Regions from separate parts of the Arthrobacter sp. IK3 genome, predicted to be linked through region 3. Evidence: predicted binding sites of a transcription regulator. Region 3 holds the regulator's gene; each other region holds the start of a gene.
The links. The regulator LexA, encoded in region 3, represses DNA repair genes until DNA is damaged. The targets are predictions, from matches to a motif close to TCGAACANNTGTTCGA.

Region 1: the regulator LexA is predicted to act here: its motif matches at 4,367-4,382, upstream of ACSLGO_RS11965 (DUF6504 family protein).
Region 2: the regulator LexA is predicted to act here: its motif matches at 3,581-3,596, upstream of ACSLGO_RS05910 (LexA family protein).
Region 4: the regulator LexA is predicted to act here: its motif matches at 3,203-3,218, upstream of ACSLGO_RS08565 (shikimate dehydrogenase).

What each region holds. Positions count from the first base shown of each region.
Region 1 is NZ_JBPPSW010000008.1:59,377-65,097, forward strand. It holds gene ACSLGO_RS11945 (CoA transferase) at 1-144, opposite strand, end outside; gene ACSLGO_RS11950 (DUF2087 domain-containing protein) at 251-838, shown strand; gene ACSLGO_RS11955 (MDR family MFS transporter) at 1,047-2,726, shown strand; gene ACSLGO_RS11960 (MDR family MFS transporter) at 2,726-4,297, shown strand; gene ACSLGO_RS11965 (DUF6504 family protein) at 4,489-4,800, shown strand; gene ACSLGO_RS11970 (DNA polymerase III subunit alpha) at 4,825-5,721, shown strand, end outside.
Region 2 is NZ_JBPPSW010000003.1:270,558-276,278, reverse strand. It holds gene ACSLGO_RS05935 (dihydrofolate reductase) at 1-494, opposite strand, end outside; gene clpX (ATP-dependent Clp protease ATP-binding subunit ClpX) at 761-2,038, shown strand; gene ACSLGO_RS05925 (hypothetical protein) at 2,035-2,370, opposite strand; gene ACSLGO_RS05920 (hypothetical protein) at 2,540-3,301, shown strand; gene ACSLGO_RS05915 (hypothetical protein) at 3,318-3,461, shown strand; gene ACSLGO_RS05910 (LexA family protein) at 3,640-4,041, shown strand; gene ACSLGO_RS05905 (Y-family DNA polymerase) at 4,050-5,360, shown strand; gene ACSLGO_RS05900 (Clp protease N-terminal domain-containing protein) at 5,714-5,721, opposite strand, start outside.
Region 3 is NZ_JBPPSW010000006.1:32,622-38,342, forward strand. It holds gene priA (bifunctional 1-(5-phosphoribosyl)-5-((5-phosphoribosylamino)methylideneamino)imidazole-4-carboxamide isomerase/phosphoribosylanthranilate isomerase PriA) at 1-556, opposite strand, end outside; gene ACSLGO_RS09295 (hypothetical protein) at 584-721, opposite strand; gene hisH (imidazole glycerol phosphate synthase subunit HisH) at 743-1,378, opposite strand; gene hisB (imidazoleglycerol-phosphate dehydratase HisB) at 1,375-1,992, opposite strand; gene ACSLGO_RS09310 (histidinol-phosphate transaminase) at 2,076-3,176, opposite strand; gene ACSLGO_RS09315 (hypothetical protein) at 3,353-3,703, opposite strand; gene lexA (transcriptional repressor LexA) at 4,120-4,788, shown strand; gene ACSLGO_RS09325 (ATP-dependent DNA helicase) at 4,837-5,721, opposite strand, start outside.
Region 4 is NZ_JBPPSW010000005.1:155,582-161,302, forward strand. It holds gene ACSLGO_RS08555 (IclR family transcriptional regulator domain-containing protein) at 1-287, opposite strand, end outside; gene ACSLGO_RS08560 (bifunctional sugar phosphate isomerase/epimerase/4-hydroxyphenylpyruvate dioxygenase family protein) at 412-2,232, opposite strand; gene ACSLGO_RS08565 (shikimate dehydrogenase) at 2,251-3,123, opposite strand; gene ACSLGO_RS08570 (MFS transporter) at 3,305-4,618, shown strand; gene ACSLGO_RS08575 (ABC1 kinase family protein) at 4,685-5,721, opposite strand, start outside.

The DNA.
Region 1 (5,721 bases), on a different contig from region 3:
GCCGAACCAGGCGCGGGCAAGATCAGGGCTGGTGCCGGCATGCACGGGAACCCCGGAGAGCCGGGAGGCGAGCTCCGCGACTGCACTGCCCGCCGCGCCCACTGACGCCGCTGCGAAGGCACGCACCGGGTAGCAGGACTCCATGTTCCAGCCCCCTCCGGTCCGTGACCCTGTTGCAGTAGGCTACGTCAAGGGCCTGAGCCCGGACAGGGCGGGGCCGCACAAAAACCAGGCATGAAAGGCGCGGCAGGTGAACCATCCCGGCACGGCAGGAAGCTCCCACTGGAAAGCGGTGGCGGCAGCGCTCGCAGATACCCGCCGGCTGGACCTCTACGCACGGATCATTACCGCCGCCGGGAAGGGGGAACCGCTCTTCCGGGACAGCCTGGACCGGGCTGAAGCCAAATCCCTGGACGCCCTGCAAAAGGCGGGGCTGGTCCGGTCCGGAGACGGCGGCCTGTTCCCGGTGCCGGAAGTCTTCTCCCGCCTGCTCGCTGCGGACCAGACTCCCCGGGACGAATCCCCCATGCGCCACCTCGGGCCGGGGAGCTCGGGCAGCCTGCCGGCCAAACGGACCGAACGCCTCGAAGTGCTGCACCATCTGGCCGGAGAAGTCTTTTCCCGGCACGGGGTCCTGGGCGGCGCAGATAATCCTGCAGCCAGCCGTGCCCGGCTGACGGAAGCCGAAGTCACCGGGCGGCTGGCGGCCCTGACCAAAGACCCGGCCATGTTCCGGCGAGCCATGGTGGATGAGGGAATCGTGCGGCGCAGCCCGGACGGATCAAGCTACTGGCTCGCGGCCCCGCGCCCGGCCAGCGGCATCGAATTTGCCGGCTGACGGCGCACCGGCCCCCTGTCCAGGCAGCTCCAGGCGTGCCGGCTCATCGCTCAGCGGGCGAATGACGGCGTGTCCCGCAGCTGACACTGCAGCACACGGCAACCGGGCACCGCGCTGCGGACCGTTGACTTGACCGGACTGCGGGCGTCGAATGGGTAGTGGGTTTTGGTTCCGGACCATCCGCGTATGGCTTCCCTAGGAGGCGTCATTGGCCGCTCGATTCACTGCCCGCGGAGCCGAAGCCACGCATCCCGGGGCACGCGCCGCCACAGACCTTGGATCGCCGGCGTCGTCCTATCCAACGGGTTCCGCACCGGCTGTCCCCGCACCGCCTGCGCCTCCGCGCCGGGCCGGAGCAGCAGCCCCGGCCCCGCATAACCGCCGGCAGGTTGCCCTGGTGTTCAGCGGCCTCATCATGGCGGTTCTGATCTCGGCCCTGGACCAGACGATCGTTTCCACCGCGCTGCCAACGATAGTGGGTGATCTGCACGGCCTGGAGCATTTGTCCTGGGTCATCACCGCCTACCTCCTGACGTCCACGATCGGGCTGCCCATCTACGGCAAGCTCGGCGACCTGCTGGGACGCAGGAACATCTTCATCTTCGCGATTGCGGTCTTCCTGCTGGGATCTGCGCTTTCGGGCCAGGCCCACAGCATGGGCGAGCTGATTGCCTACCGGGCGCTGCAGGGAGTTGGTGGTGGCGGGCTGATCATCGGTGCGCAGGCAATCATCGGAGACATTGTTTCGGCACGCGACCGCGGCAAGTACATGGGATTGATCGGTGCGGCCTTCGGCGTCGCCTCGGTCAGCGGACCCCTGCTGGGCGGATACCTGACCCAGTACTGGTCCTGGCGGTGGGTCTTCTACATCAACCTGCCGCTCGGCGCGATTGCCCTGGCGCTGATCATTACGTCCCTGCACCTGCCCAGGCGCAGCGCTGCCGGCATCAAGCTGGACTATCCCGGCGCCGTCATGCTCGCCGTTGCGAGCGCGGCACTGGTCGGCATTACGAGCTGGGGCGGAACCACTTACGCCTGGACGTCCCCAACCATCCTTGGCCTCGGGGCGGCCGCGCTGGTTGCCGTCGCGGTGTTCATTCCGGTGGAGCTTCGCGCCGAGGAGCCCATCCTTCCGCTGCGCCTGTTCAGGATCCGCAACTTCGTCGTCTGCTCACTCGTGGGACTCGCCGTCGGGCTGGCGATGTTCGGCAGCATCTCCTACCTGCCGACCTTCCTGCAGATGGTCAACGGTGCCAGCGCCACGGACTCGGGATTGATGATGCTGCCCATGACGGCCGGCCTGCTGCTGAGCTCCATTGGAACCGGGCAGCTCATCTCCCGCACCGGCCGGTACAAGATCTACCCGGTTGCCGGCGCGCTGATCATGATTTTTGGCCTGTTGCTGCTCTCGCGCATCTCGGCCAGCAGCCCGTACTGGTTCACGGCACTGGGAATGTTCGTCCTGGGACTGGGAATCGGCATGCTGATGCAGAACGTCGTGCTGATTGTGCAGAACAGCGTTCCGCCGCAGAACATGGGCACAGGAGTCTCCTCTGCCAACTACTTCCGCCAGATCGGCGGAACACTCGGAATCGCCGTCTACGGATCGGTCTTCATCTCCCGGCTCAATGACCAGGTGGCGGATGCCCCGGCCGCCGTGCGGTCAGTGACCAGCCAGGGAGTGAACTCCATCAGCCCGGACCAGCTGCGGGCCTTGCCCGCGCCGGCTCGGGATTTCATTGCCGACGCGTTCGGAACCGCCCTGCCTCCGGTCTTCCTGCTGGGTATCCCGGCCCTGGGGGCGGCGTTCGTGCTGACGCTCTTTATTCGGGAAATACCGCTGGCCAGGACGGCCAGCGTTCAACTGGAAGGGGAGGCGCAACACTAATGGCCTCAGGTGCACATGCTGCAGTACCGGTCGGTGCCGGAAGTACGGAAACCCAGGACGAGGGAACGCCGCGCGGGCGGGTGCTGGTGTTTACCGGCCTGGTTCTCTCCGTCCTGCTCGCGGCACTGGACCAGACAATCGTGGCCACGGCCCTTCCCACCATCGTGGGGGACCTCAACGGCCTTGAACACCTCTCCTGGGTAGTCACCGCCTACATCCTGGCCGCGACCATCGGGCTGCCCATCTACGGCAAGCTCGGTGACCTGTTCGGCCGCAAGAACATCTTCATCTTCGCCATTGCCGTCTTCCTGCTGGGCTCCGTCCTCTCCGGGCTGTCCCAGAACATGGGCCAGCTGATCGCGTTCCGGGCCCTGCAGGGCATCGGCGGCGGCGGACTCATGATCGGCGCGCAGGCCATCATCGGAGACCTGGTCTCCCCGCGGGAACGCGGGCGCTACATGGGGCTGATCGGGGCTTCCTTCGGCCTGGCTTCAGTGGGCGGGCCGCTGCTGGGCGGCTGGATCACCGATTCGTGGTCCTGGCGCTGGGTGTTCTACATCAACGTGCCCATCGGCGCGGTCGCGCTCGCCGTCGTCATCACCTCCCTGCACCTTCCCAAGGTCTCCGGGCGCCGTCCGCGCCTCGACTACGCCGGCGCAGCGCTGCTTGCGGTTGCCTCAACGGCCCTGATCCTGGTCACCAGCTGGGGAGGCACCACCTATGACTGGGGCAGCCCGCAGATCCTGGGCCTGGCCGCTGCCGCAGTGCTGGCCGGGGCGGCGTTCGTCTGGGCCGAACGGCGCGCGAGCGAACCGATCCTGCCGCTGGGCCTGTTCCGGATGCGGAACTTCCTGATCCCGGTGCTGGCGGGCATCGCCGTCGGAATAGCGATGTTCTCCACCATCTCCTACCTGCCCACGTTCCTGCAGATGGTCAATGGCGCCACCGCCACGCAGTCGGGGCTGATGATGCTGCCGATGATGGCCGGGCTCCTGCTGACGTCCATCGGCACCGGGCAGCTCATTGCGCACACCGGGCGGTACAAGATCTACCCCGTCGCCGGGTGCGCCGTGATCATTGCCGGGCTGGTGCTGCTCTCGCGGATTTCCCAGGACACCCCGTACTGGTTCACGGCGATCGGGATGGCTGTGCTTGGCCTGGGGATTGGTGCGCTGCTGCAGAACCTGGTGCTGATTGTGCAGAACAGTGTTCCGCAGCAGAACATGGGCACTGCCATCTCCGCCGCGAACTACTTCCGCCAGATCGGTGCTTCGTTCGGTATTGCCGCCTTCGGGTCCATCTTCATCCAGCGGCTGACCGACCAGCTTGCAGATGCCCCCGCCGGGGCTGCGGGGATGCTTCCCGCGGAAGGCATCAATTCGCTCACTCCGGCGGTGCTGCAGTCCCTTCCCGGCCCGGTGCAGCAGGCAATCGGAGCAGCGTTCGGAACGGCCCTGCCGCCCATCTTCCTGCTCAGCATTCCCCTGGTTGCCGCAGGCGGGGTGCTGTGCCTGTTTATCCGGGAGATTCCACTCTCAACACAGTCACGGGTGGAGGCAGCAGCAGAATAAATCCGAACTCACACCAGCTTCCCAGAGGGCACTGCGGGGATTGTCAGAGTGCAGTCGTACACTGGAGATTCGAATATATATTCGAATAGGGTTCAGTTCCGGGAGATGCTTCATCTGTCCGGAGCAGCGGCCGGACATCAATCCAATTCAGGCGAAGGCCACACCGGCAATAGGCACAGCGAGGGGCAGCCATGGGACTTTTTAGTGAAGCGGTGGAGGTAGTGTGCTCACCCGCGGGCATACCGCTGCGCCTTATCTGGCAGGGAAGGACATACAAGGTGGCAGCCAACCCGGTGCGCTGGTATGAACGCCGCAGCTGGTGGGAGGAAGAACCCCGGGCAGAGCGCGGACACGGCCCCGGACTGGTGGATTCGGAAATCTGGCGGGTCCAGGCCCGCCTGAGTCCGCGCTCGCCGCTGCGCACCCTGGACATTTCCCGGCAGACTGCCTCCAACACCTGGCGGCTGATCCGGATCCATGACGCCCTGCGGGAAAGCGCTTAGCGCGCGTGCCGTGAGTACCGTGCCATGAGCTTCACCCATCTTCACGCCGCTACGGCCTTTTCCGCCCACTACGGCACGTCCTGGCCGGAAGAGCTGGCCCAGGCCGCCGCAGCGGACGGAGCCGACGCGCTCGCCTGCACGGACCGTGACGGCCTGTACGGCACGGTCAAGCACCTGCGTGCCTGCATGGACGCCGGCATTGATCCCATCGTCGGGGTGGACCTTGCCATCCTGGACGGGGAAGGCCGGGACGCTGAGGTGACCGGCAGGGCGGTCATCCTGGCCCACGGGAATAACGGGGGAGCGGGCTACCACGCGCTGTGCCGGCTCATTTCCGACGCACATGCCGGAACCTCTCCCTCCAAGGGGCGTACGGGACGCCCGCCCGGCGTCACCCTCGAACAGCTTGCAGCCCGGGTACTGGGCAGGGACGGGGAACCCGTACTGACCGTGCTGGTGGGCCCTTATACCGACGTGGGACGGGCCATGCGCAGCCGCAGCTATGCCGTGGCCCGCACCCTGTTCCGGCGCTGGCTCTCGGTCATGCCGCGCGCGGCGCTCGCCGTGGAGGTAGTCACGCACCTCAGCGCGCCGGGAACCAACCTGAGCCTGGCCCACGCCGTGCGGATGTACCGGCTCTCCGATGAAATGCACCTCCCCGCCGTGCTGACCAACGCCGTGCGCTACGTGGATGAAGACGGCGCCGCTACCGCAGACGTGCTCGACGCCGCACGCGCCCTGACCGCCATGGCGCAGCTGCAGGACCTGCAGCCAAATGGGCAGGGCTGGCTCAAGACGGGCAGGCAGATGGCAGCGCTCGCCGCGGAGATCAGCGAGGAAGCAGGCTACGGGCGTGCCGGGGCAGCCAAGCTGCTGGCCGGAACGGAGGCGCTCGCCGATACCTGCCGGATCGACCCGGAA
Region 2 (5,721 bases), on a different contig from region 3:
TCCTCCAGAGACCATTCCGAGCCCAGTTCGGGGGCATAGGCATCACCCTCGACGTCGAGGTCCACGCGGGTCATGACAACAGTGTCGGCCAGGCCGAGAGCCTCCCGGTACAGGCTCGCCCCGCCGATGATCCAGATCTGGTTCGAGCCCGAGCCGGAAAGACTGGCTTCGATGAGCGCTGCGTGGAGGTTCGCAGCCCGGGTGGTCCCGGGTGCCTCGAACCCGGGGTTGGAGGTGACCACGATGTTGGTGCGCCCGGGCAGGGGCCGGACGGCCTCCGGAAGGGATTCCCAGGTCTTGCGCCCCATGATGACCGGGTGCCCTGCTGTGATGGAGCGGAAGAGGGCGAGGTCCTCAGGAAGGTGCCAGGGGATGGCGCCGCCGGCGCCGATGACCCCGGAGGTTCCCTGGGCCCAGATCATGCCGATCACTGCGCTGTCGGCACGCAGCTGCGGTGCCGCAGTCTTGGTCTGTTCAATGGAGGCTGCTGTCATATCCCCCATGTGTGCGGCAGCCCTCCGTTCTGCACCCATCTGCCCGGACTCGCCCTCCGGACCGCGTCAGGATGTCTTCGCAGGTCAGCTTCGGAGTCAGTCCGAATCCCATGTGTGTGGCAAACGTGGTAAAGCTACCGACTGAGGTTCACCGGACAGACCTGTCCGAGGAAGGCGCCCGGCGCCGCTGAACCCGCCACAGACCAAGTGCCCGAAGGCACCGCAAGCACCAGGCCGGACACGCCGGCAGCACCACAGGGGGAACAATGTCTCGCACCGGATCCGCATCAGAGAACCTGAAATGCTCGTTCTGCGGCAAGGGCCGTGATGAGGTCCGCAAGCTCGTCTCAGGTCCGGGCGTCTGCGTCTGCGATGAATGCATCGTGCTGTGCAATGAGATTCTCGAAGAGGACCAGCAGGAGCAGGCAGTGGCAGGCACGACGGAGCAGGGCGCCTTCCAGCTCCCCCGCCCGCGGGAGATCTTCGACCACCTTCAGGAATTCGTCGTTGGCCAGGAGCCGGCCAAGCGTGCCCTCGCGGTGGCCGTCTACAACCACTACAAGCGCATTGGACTGGGACCTGCAGGAGATGACGCCGGCGCCTTCCAGGACGTGGAGGTCGGCAAGTCCAACGTCCTGCTCGTCGGTCCGACCGGCTGCGGAAAGACTTACTTAGCCCAGACCCTGGCCAAGCGCCTGGACGTCCCGTTCGCCGTAGCTGATGCCACCTCACTGACCGAGGCCGGGTATGTGGGTGAGGATGTCGAGACGATTCTGCTGAAGCTCATCCAGGCCGCCGACGGCGATATTGAGCGGGCCCAGCGCGGAATCATCTACATTGACGAGATCGACAAGATCGCCCGTAAGTCCGAGAACCCCTCCATTACGCGGGATGTCTCCGGCGAAGGTGTCCAGCAGGCGCTGCTGAAGATCATCGAAGGCACCGTTGCCAGCGTGCCCCCTCAGGGCGGGCGGAAGCACCCCAACCAGGACCTGATCCAGATCGACACCTCGAACGTACTGTTCATCGTCGCCGGCGCATTCGCAGGACTCGAGGGGGTGATCGCAGAACGCTCCGGGCGCAAGGGAATCGGCTTCGGTGCCAGCCTCTCCTCGGGCAGCCCAGCCTCCACACACGCTGACGTACGCCCCGAGGACCTGGTGAAGTTCGGCCTCATTCCTGAGTTCATCGGCCGGCTGCCCATCATCACCGCGGTGAGCCCGCTGGACGGGGATGCCCTCATCGACATTCTGACCGGTCCCCGGAACGCGCTCGTGAAGCAGTACGCAAAGATGTTCCACCAGGACGGGGTCGAGCTGGTATTCGAAGAGGAGGCCCTTGCCGCCGTTGCTGCAACAGCCCTCGAGCGCGGCACCGGAGCGCGCGGGCTGCGGGCAATTATGGAGGAGATCCTCATGCCCCTCATGTTCGACCTTCCCGGCCGGGAGGACGTGGCCTCCGTCCTGGTCACCGAGGCGCTCGTGAACGGCACCGGCAGTGCTGTCGTGAAGGGCCACTCCGCCGCCGCGGCCGCGGCGGCTTAGTCCCAGTCCAGGTCGTAGGGATCCCGCCAGGAGGATTCGGAGGCCGGGATCCTCACGGCGTCCCGGGCCGGAATCCACAGGACAACCGTCACATTGTCCCGGCTCTCGTCGAGGAAAGTGACGTTCAGATGCGCTGAATCACCCGTCCTGGCTGTGACTTTTACGTCCCGCGTTTCGCTTCCGCCGTCGACCAGGTGCAGCAGCGCCCGGGCATATGGCTCGCGCCGGTACGGGAAACGGACAACACCGGAGCTGAAGTCAGGAATGAGGCTCTCATCCCGGTATTTTCCAGGCTTATGACCGGGTTGTTTTCCTGGGCCGCGGGATTGCATTTGCCCATCCTCGCAGGCTGGTCAGGGTTTGGCTCGTGTCCAGACTTACCTGTTTGCCGTGCAGATGGGAACCCCTGCACGCCGTTGGGGCTCTCGTTTGAGCAAAATGACCCGATCTCGGTTGACGCCGAGTGCAGTGCCGTTACCGTCCAGTACGTCAAGAGGCATCATGAAAAACAACCAGAAACGGGGAACGACCATGATCCGCAAGACCGTGAAATGTTCAGTAGCACTGGCCGCCGCCCTTGGCCTGGCAGCAAGCGCCGCCCCCGCAGTGGCTGCCCCCGCATCGGTACCGGCTGAGGCCACACCGGCCGCAGGCTCCGCCGCCGCCATGGCCCAGGACGCCAGGACGTTCCTTGCCGAATACGGCGTGGACCAGCCGACGATCGACGCCCTGATCGCTTCCTTCGAGGCGGGCCAGACCTGGGACTCCCTCTCAGGGGCAGAGCCGGTGAGCACGGAGGCAATCAGTGAGGCCGGGGCGGATAAGACCGTTGCGCGCTATGCCGACGGCTCCGTGGCTGTCACCTCCATCCAGAAGCCTGCCGCCGTACAGGGCGGGGTCGCACCGCAGGGCGTTTCGGACTGCAAGTACGCACGCATCGGCGCCGAAGAGCACTACGACGACTGCCTGGTCGACTTCTGGGCAGGACTGATCTACATGGGCTTCCGGGCAGATTACATCGCCCGGGATAACACCACCGATTCGATCACCGCCGCCTACTCACCGGACTACATCATGGGCGGGGCCACGAGTGCCGACGAAACCTACTTCGGGGTCAGCCGTCCCGATGAGACAGTAAGCGGCGCACCGGCCACCGCACGGCTCTCCGTGCAGGCCTTCCCTGCCGGAGTTCCTATCCCGTTTCAGTTCTGGGTCCAGCTGAACGTCGGCTACGGTGGTGCCTACATGACTTACTCCAGCTAGACGGAAGGGGGATGAAATGGGCGTCATCACCGGATGGCACGTCACGATCATCCTGGTCGTCCTGGTCGTAGCCGCGCTGATCGCCGGCGTCATCTACATCGCACGCAAGGGAGTCCCCCGGTGGTTCGTCCGCAGGGCCTCCCGCCGCGACGACGAATGAAAAAAGCCCCGGAGTCCGTTCCGGGGCTTTTTCATGACCATGCTTGAGCACCAGCGCTTTCAGCTGACTCTGCACCGGCTTGTCCCACTGCGGGAGGGGCGGTGCTAACCTGAGTTAGTTCGAAGATATGTTCTATGCGAGGTGTGTCGTGACAGCAGTAACGGACGTCGGCCCGCTTCTGGGTATCTGCCCAATTCTCGAGGTGCCGGTCAGTCCAAGCTCGGTCCCGGCGGGTTTCCCCTCCCCTGCCCAGGATTACTACGACGGCGGACTGGACCTGAACAAACACCTGATCTCCGACGAAACCTCCACCTTTATCGTGCGGGTCAGCGGAGATTCCATGACCGGCGCCGGCATCAGCGACGGAGACGAGCTGATCGTTGACCGGTCCCTGAAGCCGCGAGACGGCAGTGTCGTCGTGGCCATCCTTGACGGTGAGCTCACTGTGAAGCGGCTGCAGGTGACGGCCCGCGGTGTCGTCCTGCGCCCGGAGAACGGTGAGTACCCCGACATCGAAGTGCCGGAGCTGAGCGATCTGGTCATTTGGGGAGTCGCCACCCGCTGTCTTCACCGGCTTTAGCGCCAGCAATGGGTGATACGCCAGCGACGTCCCCTTACCCGCAGGGACCGCGCATTGCACTGGTGGACGTGAACAGTGCCTACGTGTCCATGGAGCGCGCTTTCGACCCCAGGCTGGCCGGGGTCCCGGTCGTTGTGCTGTCCAATAATGACGGCTGCGTGGTCGCCCGGTCGGACGAAGCCAAGGCTCTGGGCATTGAAAACGGGACTCCTTGGTTCAAGCTCTCTGAGGCCGCACCGCGCATGGGACTTGTCCAGCGCAGCAGCAACTACGAGCTGTACGGTGACATGTCTGCCAGGGTCATGAAGCTGCTTGCCCGGTACTCGGTGGCCGTCGAGGTGTATTCAGTCGATGAAGCATTTTTGCATCTCAGAGGCCTTCCGGAAGAGCTCCACACACGGGGCCATGAGATCAGGGCAGCGGTCCTGCGCAACATAGGCCTGCCGGTGTGCGTGGGCATCGCCCCGACAAAAACCCTGGCCAAGTTCGCCAACCGGGTCGCCAAGCAGAACCGGCACATGGGCGGCGTCTGCAACCTGGACACCCTGCCTGCCGGCACCGTCGACACCATCATGTCCAAGGTCCCGGTCACCGGACTCTGGGGGGTAGCATCGCGCATCGGCAAGAAGCTGAACTCCATGGGCATCTACACGATTGCCGACCTGCGCGGCGCCGACCCCGTCATGATCCGCAGCCGGTTCTCTGTCGTTCTGCAGCGCACCGTGCTGGAGCTGAACGGAATCCCCTGTGTGCCCATGGAGACTGAACGCGCGGACAAGAAGCAGATGATCTTCTCCCGATCCTTTTCAACGCCGGTGACCAGCCGCGAGGAAATGCACCAGGTCATGAGCGTGTACGCCCAAAAAGCGGCGGTTCGGCTCGCCAGGGATAATCAGCTTGCCCGGATCCTGACCGTCTTCGCCGGGACTTCGCATTTCAACGACCGGGAGTCCTCCTTCCCCTCGGCGACCGTGCATCTGGAGGTGCCTACCGCGGATCCCGTCATCCTCACCCGTGCTGCCGTCGAAGCTATGGATAAGCAGATGGTGGAAGGGATTCGCTACGCCCGGGCCGGAGTCATGCTCACGGACCTCTCCCCCGCCGGCGCTCAGCCGGTTTTCGATGAGTTCGTCAGCGTCCATGAAAAGCGGGCCATCGGGGAACTTCTGGGGAAGGTGACCGACAAGTACGGCGCCAACTCCATTGGTCTTGGCCTGGCCGGGCTGTCTTCTGCGCGGCCGGACTGGACGATGACCAGGAAGTTCTCCTCCCCGCGCTACACCACGGAATGGGACGAGCTGCCCGTCGTTAGGGCCTGACACAGCCTCTGTGGGCGGGATTTTCCGTTGTCTGTGTCACACATTCGGCGTTTTTTGCGCGCTCAGGCACTTCAAGTGGGGTTGGAGGCGGGGAGGACCACAGCCGCCAGGCCGTACGGTCCCACTTCAGTTCGCAGGTAAAACCGTGACGCTGAAGATCGAGAAACTGGGAATCTCCAACTTCGGCGACCTGGCATTCGAATAGGTTACGGAGCGGCGGCGGGGATCATGCTCGTCGCCGCCCCCTAGGCTTGGATCCGGCCGACCCCTCTTCATCGACTAGTCACTCAACTGACCCCGGAGAACGGCGGCAGTCCTCCGTGGGGTGCCGCCGTTCTCAATCTGCGCCGTCTCTAGGCGG
Region 3 (5,721 bases):
GGTCAACGTTCGGTCCGCGGAGGGTTCCGTCCTTGGTCACGTCGGTGACGACGTAGCGTGGACAGCCGGCATCTTCGAGGCGGGCGAGGACCTCCCAGAGGTCACCGCCTTCCTTGGTCCAGCCGCGGGCGGCCAGCGTGGTGCCGCGCACGTCCAGCCCGACGGCGATCGCGTCGCCGTAGCGGGCAATCGCGCTGGCGGTCCATTCCGGGTTCTCCAGGGCAGCGGTGCCCAGGTTCACCCGGCGGGCACCGAGTTCCAGCGCTTTCTCCAGCGATGCGTCATCCCGGATACCGCCGGAAAGCTCCACCTTGATGGAAAGCTCTTCCACCACGCGCTTGAGCAGCGGCAGGTTGCTGCCGCGGCCGAAAGCTGCGTCCAGGTCAACCAGATGCACCCACTCGGCGCCGTCGTTCTGCCAGGCCATGGCAGCATCCAGCGGGTCGCCGTAGCTCGTCTCGGAGCCCGCTTCGCCCTGGACCAGCCGCACGGCCTGGCCGTCGGCAACGTCCACCGCAGGGAGCAGTTCGAGGATGGGTGTTTCGGTGAGGGACATGGTCCTGCTTTCAGAGGTGGGGCCGGCTCAGAGGCCGAGGGTAAGGACGTAGGCACCGAGCAGGGACATTCCTGCCAGCACCCAGAAACTGATGGAGATCATGCGCGGCATGCCCTGCCGCCGGAAGGAGATGGCTCCGCCAATCAGCAGGCCGGCCAGACCCATGAGGACAACACTCCACACGGCTCAGCCCAGGCCTTTCAGCCAGTTTTCAAGCAGCGCGGCGCCGGCATCGCCCGACTTTTCCGGATGGAACTGGGTGGCACTCAGCGGACCGTTTTCAACGGCAGCCACAAAGGGCCCGCCGTGGTTGGCCCAGGTAACCAGCGGCGGCTGCATGGCAGGCTGCGTGACGTCGAAGTCCCACTTCTGCACGCCGTAGCTGTGCACAAAGTAGAACCGTTCGTCTTCGAGGCCGGAGAAGAGGCGGGACCCCGCCGGGGCTTCGACGGTATTCCAGCCCATGTGCGGAACCACATCCGCGGCCAGCCGCTCCACCACGCCCGGCCATTCGCCCATGCCCTGGGTGCGGACACCGTGTTCCACGCCCTCGTCGAAGAGGACCTGCAGACCCACGCAGATGCCGAGCACAGGCCGGCCGCCGGCTACGCGGCGGCCGATCATCCGCAGCGCGTCGACATCCTTCAGTCCCTGCATCACGGCCGCGAAGGCACCGACGCCGGGAACCACCAGGCCGTCCGCTTCCAGCACGTCCGACGACTTGGAACTCAGGGTGACGTTGGCCCCCACCCGCTCCAGCGCGCGCACGGCGGAGTGGATGTTGCCGGATCCGTAGTCCAGGACCGTGACGTTGCGGCTCACAGCGCGCCCTTGGTGGAAGGAATACCGTCTACGCGCGGGTCCGGTTCGACTGCGGCACGCAGGGCGCGCGCGAAGGCCTTGAACTGGGCTTCCACGATGTGGTGCGGGTCCCTGCCACCGAGCACGTTCATGTGCAGGCAGATTTGGGCGTGCAGGGTGATCGCCTCGAATACGTGGCGCGTCAGTGACCCGGTAAAGTGACCGCCGATCAGGTGGTATTCCTGCCCGGCGGGCTCTCCGGAGTGGACCAGGTAGGGGCGTCCTGAGATGTCGACGACGGCGTTGGCCAGCGCTTCGTCCAGCGGAACGGTGGCCTCGCCGAAGCGGCGGATACCCGCCTTGGAGCCCAGGGCAGTCTTCAGGGCTTCACCGATGCTGATGGCAACGTCTTCAACCGTGTGGTGGGCGTCGATGTGGGTATCTCCGGTCGCCTTGACTGTGAGGTCGATCAGCGAGTGCTTCGCCAGGGCGGTGAGCATGTGGTCGTAGAACGGCACGGAGGTGCTGATGTCCGACTGTCCGGTGCCGTCCAGATCCAGTTCCACGAGGACGGATGATTCGCTGGTGGTCCGCTCGAGGCGGGCCGTGCGGCCGGTGGCGGTCTCCACGGTCATAAAAGGTTCCTTAGGAAGAAGGGGCTCTGGTTACCAGTCTAGTGTTTGCGCACCGGAGGCGGCGCTCCGGTCGCCGCTGCATGCTAGGCCGAGAGCAGCTCACGGAGCCGGGTGAGGAAGGCGGTGGTTTCGGCCTCCGTGCCGGCGGTCACGCGAAGATGCCCCGGGATACCCACGTCGCGGATCAGCACACCCGCATCCAGGAGCCCCTGCCAGGTCTTCCGCGGGTTCTCGAGTCCCCCGAAGAGGACGAAGTTAGCATCCGACTCGGCCGGCTGCAGGCCCAGTTCGGTCAGTTCGGAGACAATGCGGTCCCGTTGGGCCTTGATGTCCTCCACATTGGCCAGGAGGGCGGGAGCGTGGGCAAGGGCGGCATTGGCGGTGGCCTGCGTGACCGCCGAGAGGTGGTATGGCAGGCGGACCAGGCGCAGGGCATCGGTAACCTCCGGCGCCGCGGCCATATACCCCAGGCGGGCACCGGCCAGGGCGAACGCCTTGCTCATGGTCCGGGAAACGATCAGACGCTCGCGTCCGGGGAGCAGGGACAGCGCACTCGGAGTCCCTGCGTGGGAGAACTCGGCGTACGCCTCATCCACGATCACGACGGCGTTGCTGGCGCTGCCCGCCTCATAGACGGCTTCCACGACGTCCAGCCCGAGAGCCGTGCCTGTGGGGTTGTTGGGAGTGCACAGCAGGACGATGTTCGGTTTCGCTTCCCGCACCTGGTCAGCAGCCGAGGAGACGCTGAGCGTAAAGTCCGCGGCGCGGTGCCCTGCGATGTACTCGGTGCCGGTCCCGTTGGCGAGCAGCGGATACATGGAGTACGTGGGCGGGAAGCTCATGGCGGTCCGGCCCGGGCCTCCGAAGGCCTGCAGGATGTGCTGCAGGACTTCGTTGGAACCGTTTCCTGCCCAGATGTTTTCGACCGACAGCCCGTGGCCGAGGTAGGAGGCCAGCCGTTCACGCAATTCAGTGAATTCCCGGTCGGGGTAGCGGTTGAGCCCGGCTACCGCCTGGCGGACAGACCCGGCAATGGCGTCCGCAACTTCCTGCGGCAGTCCATGGGTGTTCTCGTTGACGTTCAGCAGGACGGGCACTTCCAGCTGCGGAGCTCCGTACGGAGTCTGGCCCCTCAAATCGTCTCGCAGGGGAAGTCGGTTGAGTCTTTCCAGCTGTTCGTTCACCACTACAGCTTAAGGCGCTGCCCGCCGCGCCGCAGAATCCTGCGTAACGGTGACCGGCAGCCCGGGGTGCTGTAAGGGCCTAGCCGGCCACCGGGATGTAGAGCTGGACACCGGCGGGGACCACGGCGTCGGAGAGGTTGTTCAGTTCCATGATGTCCGCGACGACGGCGCGGGGGTCACGTTCGGGAGCGTACTCTCCCGCGAGGCTCCAGAGGCTGTCCCCCCGTGTGCACGCTCACCTGCTGTGTCCGCGTTACCTCTGCGACGCCGCTCGAGGCGAGTGCAGGGGCGGTGAAGAACCCGATGAATGTCAGCAGCGCTGCCCCGCCGAGCATCACTGGAGCGCCGATCAGCAGGAGCCGGCCGCGGCGGGTGAGCTTCAAGGGACCCTGCGGCGCGGTGCGGCTTTTGCCGGAACGGCTTTCTGTGGTGCGGGCGGCCGCGGGGTTGGCACCTGAGCGGCGGGCAGCGGAGGCGAGACGGATGGAGCCCATTGAACTGGGGGCTGCCGCAAACTGAACGGACATGGCAAACCTTTCCGGATCGAAGCCTTTCTTCGCCGGCACACTCACCCGGCTTCGAAACTGGATTCGAACTGTTGGCATCTTCGAATCGAACATGTATTCGATTCCTGCTGTTTCCTTTTCTAGCATCTATCTACGAACGCTGTCGAGACTCACTCGAACAAATGTTTGAAAATGGCCTTCCGCTCACCTAGCGTGGTACCAGCGGAAACCTTCGAAAGCCGCTGGATGTGACCCTCTTGATGAGCGGACCGTTTCCGGCATCAGCGTTCGGACTAAAGGAAAACACCCGCCACTGACATTGCCGCCACTTCCGGGTAGCCCGGAACGCTCGAAGGGAAGCCGAAGTGCCCCGTAGGACAGACTCCGAAGGCCGCCCGGCTGCCGCTGCTGCGGTCGATTCCCCCCGCCCCCGGGCGCTGACCCCGCGGCAGAAGAAGATCCTGGAGACCATCCAGGCATCGGTCAGTGCCAACGGCTACCCGCCATCCATGCGCGAAATCGGAGACACGGTAGGACTGGCCAGCCTGTCCAGCGTCACGCACCAGCTGAGCCAGCTGGAGAAGATGGGATATATCCGGCGGGACCCGAAACGCCCCCGTGCCATGGAGATCCTGGTACCGCTGCTGATGCACAAGGAGACCTCCGGCTCCGCACCGGAAACCCCGGAGACCGGAGCCGCGGCGTCCGTCACGGAGCTGACCACCGCCGTGGACACAGCAATGGTTCCGCTGGTGGGACGGATTGCTGCCGGCGGGCCGATCCTGGCTGAGCAGGTGGTTGAGGAAATGGTCCCGCTCCCCCGACAGCTGGTGGGTCACGGTGAACTCTTTATGCTCCGCGTCTCCGGAGATTCAATGGTGGACGCCGCCATTTGTGACGGGGACTGGGTAGTTGTCCGGCGCCAGCAGACTGCTGAAAACGGGGACATCGTTGCCGCCCTGCTGGACGACGAGGCCACGGTCAAGACCTTCCGCCAGCGCAACGGCCACACCTGGCTGCTGCCGCAGAACACCCGCTACGAGCCGATCATGGGCGACCACGCAACCATCATGGGCAAGGTCGTTTCAGTGATGCGTTCCCTCTAGCCAGCCCAGGTCCCGCTCCGGTCTCCGCCTCTTCGACGGTCTTCGAAGCTAGGCTTCCGCGCGCTGGCCGGCGTTCAGCCGTTCCAGGATGCCCAGCGCCACGGACCTGTCCGTGGTCGACCAGAACGGCGGCAGCGCCGCGCGCAGGAACGCTCCGTACCGGGCCGTCGCCAGCCTCGAATCCAGCACCGCCACCATGCCGCGGTCTCCGGCAGCACGGATCAGCCGGCCGGCCCCCTGGGCCAGCCGGACGGCGGCATGGGTCGCCGAGACGCTCATGAAGCCGTTGCCGCCGGCCTTCGCCACAGCCCTCGTCCGCGCTGTCATCAGCGGATCATCGGGGCGCGGGAACGGAATGCGGTCGATCACGACCAGCCGGCAGGCTTCGCCCGGGACATCGACACCCTGCCACAGGGACATGGTTCCGAACAGGCATGTCGCGTCGTCCTCGGCGAATTCCTTGACCAGGGCGGACATAGAGGACTCGCCCTGGCACAGGATGGGAAAGTCCACTTTGTCGCGCAGGGCAGCCGCTGCGTCCTCGGCAGCACGCCGGGACGAGAACAGCCCCAGGGCGGCTCCGCCGGATGCCTTGAGGAGCGCTTCGAGTTCTTCCAGCTGGGCCGGTGACGTGCCGCGGTCCGGCTTGGGCAGGTCTTTCGCCACGTACAGGACACCCTGCCGGGGATAGTCGAAAGGACTGCCGACGTCGGTGCCCGTCCAGTCCGGGGCGCCGGCTCCGCTCAGGCCGAGTCCGCCCGCTACCGGTCCGAACTCGGTGCCGATCGCCAGGGTGGCAGAGGTCAGCACCACGGTGTGCCCGTCGAAGAGTCCGTCCCTGAGCCGTCCGGCTACGGAGATCGGTGCGATGTTCAGGGTCGCGGGCGCCGAGTCGTCCGCCGGGGAGTATCCCTCGCCCGGGGAGAACGTGCT
Region 4 (5,721 bases), on a different contig from region 3:
AGCTGCTTCAGGTGGGGCTCCGCGATGGCGGGAAGCGTCAGGCTGGAAAGGAATGCCGAGCCGACGTTGAGCACGCGGGGTGCCAGCTGGAACCGGGCGCCGTCGGTGGACAGGTAACCCAGCTCCGTGAGGGTGAGCAGGAACCGCCTTGCGGCGGCGCGGCTCAGGTCGGCCTTGGCAGCCACCTCGCTGACGCTCTGCAGCGGCTCTTCCTCGGTGAATGCGCCCAGGACGGTAAACGTCTTCTCGACGGACTTTACATACCAGTCACCCTGCGGAGCGCCCACTGTGGTTTCCCCCTGACCTGTCCTCGTGCCGGGTCCTTCCCAACCGCCGATCCACCGATCCTAGCCCACTCCGGAACGCGGTCCGGCGGCGCACTGGCCGGCAAAGCCACAGGTCAGGACCGTGTCAGCCGTTCGCGAGGTACTGGGCCGCGAGCCGCACGGGAGCGTTGGGAGCGCCGTACCCCTCATAGGAAGGCCTGCGCTCCACCACCTCGAAGAAGACGTTGCCCACCGTGGAGGTATAGAAGTGCAGGAATTCGCCGTCCGCGTCCCGGTCGTAGAGAAGGTTCAGGTCCTTCAGCACCGTCAGGAACTCCGGGTCCAGTCCGAACCGCGCATCGAGGTCCTCGTAGTAGTTGCCCGGTACCGGCAGGAACTGCAGGCCCCGGGCGACGGCGGTGCGCGCCAATGCCACGAGGTCACTGCAGGCAAACGCCACGTGCTGCGGATAACCGGAGCCGTCGAACACCATGGGCGCGATGTTCAGTGCCATCCGCACGGCGCCGTCGCTGCTGCGCATCACCTGGCTGCGGACCAGGCCCATGGGGCTGGGAACCTCGACGCTGGGACGCGGGGTGAGGCCAAGGGTGGATTCATAGAAGAGCACCGCTTCGTCAAAATGCTGCCAAGGCTGGGACAGGTTGACGTGGTCTACGGCGGTAATGGGACCAGCGGCCGGAACGGGAGCCCCGTTTCCGAATTCCCGAATCCATCCCGGGCCGCCTGATTCTGCCTCACACAGGAAGATCTCCGTCCCGTCCGGGGCGGCAACAGCCTGCAGGACTTCTTCGTTTGCCTGGCTGCGCCGGGGCACGGCCGTGGCTTTTAGCTGCAGGGCTCGGGAGGCTGCGGCGAGGGCGTCCGGTACGTCCAGGCCGATCGCCGAGATACCGGGCTCCAGTCCGCGTGCGTTCTGGCTGTTGATGATCACCCGCGCCCCGTTTTGGGTCCACAGCTCAACGGCTTTGCTGCGGTGGGTTCCCTGGCAGGTGAAGCCAAGCTGGTAGAGCAGCGTGCGGATGGTTTCGGGGTCGCCGGCTTTGACCTCGGCGAAGTTGAAACCGAGCGGTTCCCCGACTCCGGGCAGGGTGGAGAGTTCCATGGCGGTTTCGCCGGCGCCGGTTTCCTGCAGGTGGATGGAGGTCTGTTCGGCCAGGCGGATCAGTGAGCGCATGGCATCGACCGCAGTGCGTTCCTCGGCGGCCTGCCGGAAGACGTCGTTGAAGATTTCCAGTGATACCGGACCGTTATAGCCGCTGCGCACCAGATGCCCCATGAAGGTGACCAGGTCGAATGCGCCTTCACCGGGAAAGACCCGGTAGTGGCGGCTCCAGGACAGAACGTCCATGGACAACTCGGGAGCGTCAGCCAGCTGGACGAAGAAAATCTTCTCGGCGGGAATCTTTTCGATCGCCTCCGGATTCCAGCGGCGGGAGAGGATGTGGAAGCTGTCCAGGCAGGTGCCCACGTTGGGGTGGTCAGCAAGCTCCACGATGCGCCACGCATGTTCAAAGTCGCTGACGTAGCGGCCCCAGGCCAGCGCCTCATAGGCGAGCCGGACGCCGTACCGTGCGGCGGTTTCGCCCATTCGACGAAGCTGGGCTGCTGCTACAGCGTCATCGTCAATGGTGGCGGTTGCTACGTTGGAGCACACCAGCATGGTGTCGATGCCCAAGCGGTTCATGAGCCGGAACTTGGCCTCGGCGCGCCGCAGGTTATCTGCCAGCACGTCCTCCTCGACTCCCTCGAAGTCACGGAACGGCTGGTAAAGGTCCAGTGTCAGGCCCAGTTCCTGCGCCAGGTCCCGGATCTGCTCCGGTGTGGAGGGGGAAACCACCAGGTCCTGCTCAAAGATTTCGACGCCGTCGAATCCAGCGGCGGCACAGGCACGGAGCTTGTCCTCCACGGTTCCGGAGAGGCAGACCGTGGCAATCGACGTACGCATTGGGTAATCCCTTCCGGCTCAGAGGCCGTTGCTGACCATGTCCAGGAAGTGTGCCCGCATGCGGGCCGGGTCCGGGCGGATGCCGGTAATAAGTTCAAACGCGTCCACTGCCTGGCCCACCGCCATGTGTCCGCCGTCCAGCACGCGGCAGCCCAGCGATTCGGCAGTGTCGATGAGCTTGGTCCGCACGGGACGGTAGATGACATCGGCCACCCACAGTTCGCTGCGCAGGAGTGCGGGATCGACCGGCATGCCGGGATGGGAGTGCATGCCCACCGGGGTAGCCTGCACAAAGCCGTCCGCCGCTGCGAGTGCGCCCGCCAGGTCAGCGCTGGTTCCGGCGGCGACGTGCGCCTCCGGGAAGAGCGCGGACAGCGCCTGGACGCGTTCCTGCACCCGGTCGAGGTCAAGGTCAATCAGGGTCAGCTGTCCAACGCCGGCCTTCAGGAGGGCGTAGGCGACAGCAGCTCCCGCGCCGCCGGCCCCGAGCTGGACTACCTTCTCCAGTGCCGCACCGGGCAGGCCCGCGGCGAGGGCCCGGCCAAAGCCGGAGTGGTCCGTGTTGTGGCCCATGAAACCCTCGTCCGTGACCAGCACGGTGTTGACGGCACCTAACCGGGCGGCGTCGTCGGACACTTGGTCCAGGTGCTCCATGACGAGCTGCTTGCACGGATGGGTGATGTTGAAGGCGTTAAAGCCAAGGTCGCGGCCGTAGCGCAGCAGGTCACCTACCTCGGTCCCGCTGCGCCCGTTCACCGAAAGGTCCACAGGCCGGTAGAGGTAGGAAAGTCCGTTTTCCCGGGCTTCCCGCTCATGCATTGGCGGTGTCAGGGATGTGGTGATCCCTTCGCCAATCAGGCCAACGAGCCAGGATTCGGTGGTGGTGCTCAAGTGGTTCTCCCTTCGGCGCCCGGGACGGGGCTAGGCCCACGGTACCGGCCTGTTCATAAAATGCACAACTGTGCGCATTTCGCACACATGTGTTGCATCTGACTATGGCGCGGGTTACATTGTGGTGTTCGCATGAAGCACTGCTGTGCGTTTACCGCACACCATCCCTTGGAGGCCCCACATGAGCGCTGCTCCGACGCAGTCCGCCCAAGCCACCGCCAAGACCCCGAAGAAGGCCGCCGCGGCGAGCTTCATGGGCAGCGCGGTCGAGTACTACGACTTCTTTATATTCGGCACGGCCGCATCGCTGATCTTCCCCTATGTCTTCTTCCCGGATGCCGATGCCCAGGCGAGCATCATGTCCCTGGCGACCTTCGGCTTCGCCTACATCGCCCGCCCGGTTGGCGCAGTGATCCTGGGACACTTTGGAGACCGCGTCGGCCGCCAGAAGATCCTTATGTTTACCCTCATCCTGATGGGTGCCTCCACCTTCCTGATCGGCTGCCTGCCGGACTTCAACACCATTGGCTGGTGGGCTCCCACCCTGCTGGTCCTCTGCCGCCTGGCACAGGGCCTCTCTGCAGCCGGCGAGCAGGCAGGCGCCAGCTCCATGACGCTGGAACACGCCCCCGACGGCCGCCGCGCCTTCTTCACGTCCTGGACCCTTACCGGAACCCAGGGCGGCCAGATCCTTGCAGCCATGGTCTTCATTCCGGTCATGGCCCTGCCCGATGACATCAAGTACGGAATCGGCTGGCGCATTCCGTTCTGGCTCAGCGCCGTCGTTGTTGTGGTCACCTACTTCATCCGCCGCACCCTCCACGAGACCCCGACCTTCCAGGAAGCCAAGGCAAACAACCAGATCGCCAAGCTGCCGGTGGGCGTACTGCTCAAGCACCACTGGCGTGACGTCCTGCGCGTCATCTGCTGCGCCTTCATCGCGGCTGTCTCGACCGTGTACGGCACCCTGGCCATCAAGTACGGCACCGAAGTAGGAAATGTCGACGCCGCCATCACCCTGTGGCTGGTAGTGGCTGGCAACATCGCCGCGCTGTTCACGCAGCCGCTGTTCGGCATGGCTGCCGACCGCTTCGGCCGGAAGCCGGTATTCATCTACGGCGCGCTCTCCAGCGCCGCCGTGATGCCGTTCTACCTGCTCTCCATGGAATCCGGTAACTCGCTCCTGCAGTTCACCCTCTCCGTGGTGGTCTTCGGCTGCGGCTATGCCGCTGCGAACGCCGTGTGGCCGTCCTTCTACGCGGAGATGTTCAGCGCCAAGGTCCGCTTCTCCGGACTGGCAATCGGCACCCAGCTGGGCTTCCTGATGGCCGGCTTCGCGCCGTCCATCGTTGCTGCCCTCGGTGGCTTGGAGCCGGGCGGCTGGGTAGTGATCAGCTGGTTCACAGCTGCCATTGCCGGCATTGCCGCGATCTCCGCGCTGACGGCCAAGGAGTCCTTCCGTATTCCGACGGCCGAACTTGGGCTGAAGAAGTAACAGCTTCTGCACCAAAACGGCCGGTACCGCGCCTGTGCGCGGTACCGGCCGTTGCGCGTTAATGCGTCATTGGCCTGCGTCCAGCCGGCGCTGCCGGCGGGCCGACCACGCCAGGTAGCCGCCCAATACGCCCGTAGACGCCAGCCCGGCTCCCATGAGCGGCGCCTGCCAGCCGCGCCAGCGGTCGGCGTCGCCCAGTGTCAGCTCACCGACACCCCGGATGAAGGCTGCCGCGAAGATCGCCGCGACCATCCGGTTGCCCACCCGCTCCAGCCGTTCCACCAGGGGAACCAGGTCCCCGGCGCGCAGATGCACCTCCATTCCTTCAAAGTCCAGGGTGTTGATAAGCCGCTGCAGTTGTCCGGGCAGCTCGGTGCCGAGTTCCAGCAGCTCTCCCCCGGCCTTACCGAGCCGTTTGGCGTAGGCAGCCGGGTTCAGGTGCTGCACGGTCATCCGCCGGGCGTAGGGCGCGAGCGTCTTCCCCATGCTGAAGTCCGGGTCCAGAACCTCCCCCATGCCTTCGGTCATGATCAGCATCCGCAGCAGCAGGGCAACCTCCCCGGGCAGCTGCAGGTGGTGGTTCCGGATGATCCCCAGGCCGTACGTAATGATCCGGCCCACCGGGGCATCGCCCAGGGTCCGGTTCGAGTACAGCTTGATCAGGCCGGCAAGGTCCATCCGGAGCTTGATCCGGTCCGGACGGGTCCGCGAGACCGTCATCCGCATCAGTGCGGTGGCCATCCGCTCAGGGTCCTTGCGGATGACGGCGACGAACAGGGCCGAAAGCTGGCCGCGGAGCTTGTCGTCGAGTTCTCCAACCATGCCGAAGTCAATGAGCCCGATCTGCGAGTTGGGCTGCACGAAGATGTTCCCCGGATGCGGATCAGCGTGGAAGAAGCCGTCCTCGAACACCATCTTCATTTCGGCATCCGCAGCCGTGACGGCGAGGGCCTTGCGGTCCAGTCCCGCGGCTTCCAGGGCCGTGGTGTCGGTGACCTTCATGCCGTAGAGCCGCTCCATGGTCAGCACCTTGGAGGTGGTGTGCTCCCAGTAGACGCGCGGAATGACCACCGCGGAGTCGTCTTCGAAGTTCAGCGCGAAAC